2 regions of the Brevibacillus sp. YAE8 genome follow, and region 1 is predicted to be linked to the other one. Evidence: riboswitches for the same ligand, from Rfam matches in the RefSeq annotation. Region 1 holds a riboswitch; the other holds the start of a gene.

Evidence for each region. Region 1 has a riboswitch for cyclic di-AMP ahead of AC27IT_RS00885 (CAP domain-containing protein). Riboswitches for the same ligand answer to the same signal wherever they lie in the genome.
Region 2: linked by a shared signal. The riboswitch ahead of AC27IT_RS14670 (C40 family peptidase) and the one ahead of AC27IT_RS00885 (CAP domain-containing protein) in region 1 are both predicted to bind cyclic di-AMP.

What each region holds. Positions count from the first base shown of each region.
Region 1 covers NZ_BAAIYG010000001.1:324,291-326,674, forward strand. The annotation lists gene AC27IT_RS00875 (cold-shock protein) at 2-205, opposite strand; gene AC27IT_RS00880 (rhodanese-like domain-containing protein) at 626-970, shown strand; cyclic di-AMP (ydaO/yuaA leader) riboswitch at 1,055-1,210, shown strand; gene AC27IT_RS00885 (CAP domain-containing protein) at 1,219-1,917, shown strand; gene AC27IT_RS00890 (hypothetical protein) at 1,988-2,146, opposite strand; gene AC27IT_RS00895 (homoserine dehydrogenase) at 2,259-2,384, opposite strand, start outside.
Region 2 covers NZ_BAAIYG010000010.1:95,176-97,559, reverse strand. The annotation lists gene AC27IT_RS14680 (PspA/IM30 family protein) at 1-197, opposite strand, end outside; gene AC27IT_RS14675 (LiaF transmembrane domain-containing protein) at 263-667, opposite strand; cyclic di-AMP (ydaO/yuaA leader) riboswitch at 977-1,114, shown strand; gene AC27IT_RS14670 (C40 family peptidase) at 1,119-1,640, shown strand; gene AC27IT_RS14665 (response regulator transcription factor) at 1,861-2,384, shown strand, end outside.

The sequences.
Region 1 (2,384 bases):
CTTACAGTTTTACTACGTTCTCAGCTTGAGGACCGCGGTTGCCTGTTACGATGTTGAACTCAACGCGCTGGCCTTCTTCCAAAGTTTTGAAGCCGTCGCCTTGGATTGCGCTGTAGTGTACGAATACGTCGTCTCCGCCTTCTACTTGAATGAAGCCGTAACCTTTTTCTGCGTTAAACCATTTTACTGTTCCGTTCGCTTGCATGAGAAAACCTCCAAAAGTCAATTTGAATATGCTAGTCATATTTACCGAAGCAAATAAAGCTCACATATCATGAAGAAATACCCCAGAGCGAGATCGCGATACGCCTTCATGATATGTGAAGTTGATCTACTTCGCTAAAATGAAAGTGTCATAGGACGGAACTGCCATGTTAAAACCAAAACTTTTTGAAAACCTAAAACGACGAAAGCCCTTCCTCTCTTCCATCCTTGCGGCTCCGATGACCGCGCCAGTGTGAATCGGGATTTCAAAAACGTTATCCATCAGCATACACCTCGAAGATTTAGGCTCAAGTATTCAAGTAGCATTATCATTCTACCATAACCAGACCATAAAAATCAACCATTTACTACTACTCTATCAGAAAGGCAACTGCTACAATAGGCTCGGGAGGGATTGCGAATGCTAAAAAACATCTGGACGAAACAGGAAGTAATCGAGTTGCTGGAAAAACAGACACCTGTACTCATCCTTGACGTCCGCGACGAGGCAAAATTCCGGAACGGAACGCTCACCAGCGAATTGGCCGCAACCAAAAACGTTCCCTATGTGCACATGCTCGAACGTGACAAGCCCTTAGATGAAGAAACAGAATCCGTGGCGCGAAAAGCGCAGGTCATCACGGTCTGTACGTCGGGCAACAAAGCGCAAAAAGCGGCTGCTCTGCTGCGCGAGCACGGATACGAGGCAAAAGCGCTGCTCGGCGGACTGACAGCGTGGAACGAGCCGGAGAGCGAGGGCGAATAAGCCCAGTAGCGCCAGCGTTTCCAGCGGTTTGGCAGATATTACTTCTTTATTTCGGGTGGGATAGTCTGATATTCTGGGTCATGCCAAACCAATAAGCCGAAGCTTCCTCACGAATGGAAGTGCGGGGGATCTTTTTGTGGGTCACGCATCCACTAAGGGGTGAATCGCTCGAAGGAGCGTAGGGTTGTTTCCTCAATCCGAATCCGACAACTAACCTCGTAGGCCAAAAAAAGGAGACGATGTTGAATATGAAACGTTTTGGAGCTACTGCCATCGCGATGACTCTGGGATTGGGCTTGGCTTTGACCGGCTTTACCCCATCTGCATCTGCTGCAGCCAATTGCCCGGTACCAACTGGCATACAATACCAAATCCAGTATCAATGGATTCCATATATGGGTCAGCTTCCATTTGCACCTAGCGCACAGCCACAACAGCCTGCCGCGCCAGTAAATCAGGCGCCTGTACAAAAGCAGCCCGTACAAAAGCCGGTGCAACAAGCGCCACAAGCACCAGCAAAGCCAGTACAGAACGTCACAAAGCCGGCTGCTCCGGCGAACCAGGCCGACCAGGCACAGGCTGGCGACTTTGCCAAGCAGGTTGCTGATCTGGTCAACCAGGAACGCGCCAAAGCAGGTCTGGCGCCTGTAACGATGGATGCTGCCCTGTCCAAAGTCGCTCTGGCGAAAGCAGCCGATATGTCGAACAACAACTACTTTGACCACACCAGCCCAACGTACGGTTCTCCGTTTGACATGATGAAGCAATTCGGCATTTCCTACATGACCGCAGGCGAGAACATCGCCATGGGTCAACGCAGTCCGCAAGAAGTGATGACGCAGTGGATGAACAGCGAAGGCCACCGCAAAAACATCATGAACCCGGCCTTCACCAAAATCGGTGTCGGCTACACCAACGGTTACTGGGTTCAGGAATTTATCGGCTAAGAACGTCTTTCCCTGTACACGAAAGCCGGGTACTCTTTTTCCAAAGAGGCCCGGCTTTTTTCGTGTGGAGCTATCCTTGCTCCGTATTTGCCGCGTTTTTCGCTTTGGGGGTGCAGCCGCAGCCTTCCTGCTCGTCAAACAGAGCGACTTCCTTCTGGTTCATCTTCTGCTTCGTTGGATAGGCAGAAACTTGCTGCAGTTCGGCATTGACATCAGACGATTGATTCATCCGTATGGCCCCCTCGCCGCTATTTGTTCGTGGTACGTCCCTAGTATGCGCGAAAAACAAACCGGGTCATTCCTGCCGATCGCTGGAAAGCGGCGCAAGGAAGCTGCCGCTGTCAGACAGCGCCGTGTCTACTCATGATATGTTCCAGGTCTTTCAGTGCTGCCGCCGCCGCTGCTGCCGGGTCCGACTTCCCGCCCACGACCATCAGTTCGCCCATGACGTCTGTTTCCACGCGGAT
Region 2 (2,384 bases), on a different contig from region 1:
GCGTTCGCTTCGTCCAGTTGCTGGCGGAATTTCTTTTCCAATGCTACCTGGCGGGCGACAGCCACTTCGACCTGTCCGATTTCCACTTCCATATCCCGCATGTATTGATTCAGCATAACTACCGGATCTTCCATCGAATCCAGGGCGTCATTTACCGAAGCTACTGTCAGGTCACGCAAACGTTTGAAAATACTCATTTTCAATTCCTCCTCATCATATCACATCGTGTCATTTCATCCAAAAGCTCTCGCGACATGGCTGCTTATGGCTGGCGGCGGGTCATTTCTCTTTCCCACGCGTCCAGCGTGTCTTCTTTTAATACTTTTTGTGCCCACTGACGTTCCCAGGCTGGCGGCGCTTCTTTGGGGACATGGCCGGGGCGCAGTAAGCGATACCCCAGATAAATCACACCAATGGCCAGTAAGCCGTGAAACAGCAGATGGAGCTTGCCGATCAGCATCAGGAACCCGAACAGGAAGATCACGATTCCCCAAAAACGCGAACCGGATTGTCCCATGATTTTTCGAGCGCCGTACAGCATGATGATCGCCGGAATCAAAAGCCCGATCAGATCACCAAAGTCGATTCCTACTTGATCCAGGAGAACCAACCCGCCGATCAGCAAGAGAACTAGCCCGAGCAAAACCTTTCCAGACCGTTCACTCATTGCTCGCTTACCTCCTATCATCTTTTGCGTGTGTGGTGCTTGTTGAACCTTATGGCCTTATTGTAGCCCCCCGCATAGGCTCCCCATAACGGGCGTGCGGTTGGTTTTTCCCTCCGTCCTTGGACGGAGAGCATTTCCTGCCATAATCGGACGAGCCTGCTCCTGCCCTTTTCTCGACCCGGCGCTTGCATTGTCGAAGCAAATCGTTACAGCATCAGACAAAATTTTGTGACAAAAAGGTGAACAAGCGGTTACAAAAGAGGGAAAACGGGAAAAGCGTAGAATCTTCGTAAAGTGCGTGTAAAAAAACATCGAAAATAGCCGAATTCCGCATGTCGGAAACGGGGGAACCAGTTTTTTGGGGTGAATGATTGCATGTTGGCAATCTAGGGCGTCCTTTCGACCGAACCCTTCAGCTAACTTCGTAGGCTCACGAAAGGAGCAGTTTCTTTTGCGCAAGGTGGTACTGTCTTTACTTATGGCCGGAATGCTGGCTATGGGAGCCGGCGCTGCACACGCGGCCGAGGGTGCAACACTCGAAGACGTGGTCAGCGAACTGTATGGCGTCCCTTACAAATCATCCGGTACGTCCAAAAAGGGCTTTGACTGCTCCGGTTTCACACGCTACGTATTTGATGCGTTAGGTGTAGACCTGCCTCACAATTCTGCCGCCCAATACGAACTGGGGACAGAGGTTGCCAAGAAAGACTTGCAGCCTGGAGATCTTGTGTTCTTCAATACAAACGGACGAAGCATCTCACACGTAGGCATCTACATCGGGAATGGCACATTCGTGCATTCGGAATCTGGCCGCGGCGTCGTCAACACCAAGTTGAACGACCCGTACTACTGGAGCAAGCGTTATGTTGGCGCCAAGCGCATCAGCACACCTGTTCTGGAAGCGGCAGCTCCGAAAAAGGAAAACGCGGTGCAAGCTGCATCGTTGTCGGAAAATCAAGCACAAAAGAAGTAGTTCGGCAAAAAATAAGAGCCAGGGACATTGCGTCTCTGGCTTTTTCTGACGAAATTTAGGACCAGGTCTAAAGAGGTGCCCCTACCTATAAGTAAAGATGCATGAATGGACGGATACTTGCCCTTATCATGTGAAAGCATGTTATGATAGACAGGATTAGTTCTTTGTGCCATAGCACCTCATCCACCTATTATATTAGAAGTAACTGGGGGTAATTCCGGTGAAAGATCACATTTTGATCGTTGATGACAACCAGGAGATTATTGAACTGCTTGAAGATATTTTGGAAAACGAAGGCTTCCAGGTTTCCTCGGCGGAAAATGGCGAGGATGCGCTTGCTCTTCTGAGCCAGGGCGAGCGGCCCAACCTCATTTTGCTCGATATCATGATGCCGAATATGAGCGGCTACGAGCTGTGCTCGCAAATTCGCCGCGAATGGGATTTGCCGATCCTGTTTCTCAGCGCGAAAAGCAAGGCGGTCGACAAAGTCGTCGGCTTCGAAATCGGCGCCGATGACTACATTACGAAGCCGTTTGACACCGAAGAGCTGCTGGCTCGCATCCGCGCTCATCTGCGACGCTACGAGCGCATTCGCAAGCATACCGAGGAGCAGCCGGAAAAAGAGACGCCCAGCTCCCCGATCACCGTCCTGAAGTTCAAGGACTTGGAGATCCACAAGGAAACGTACTCTGTCTACGTCAACGGCCAGAAGATTGAGCTGTCCACAAAAGAGTTTCAACTACT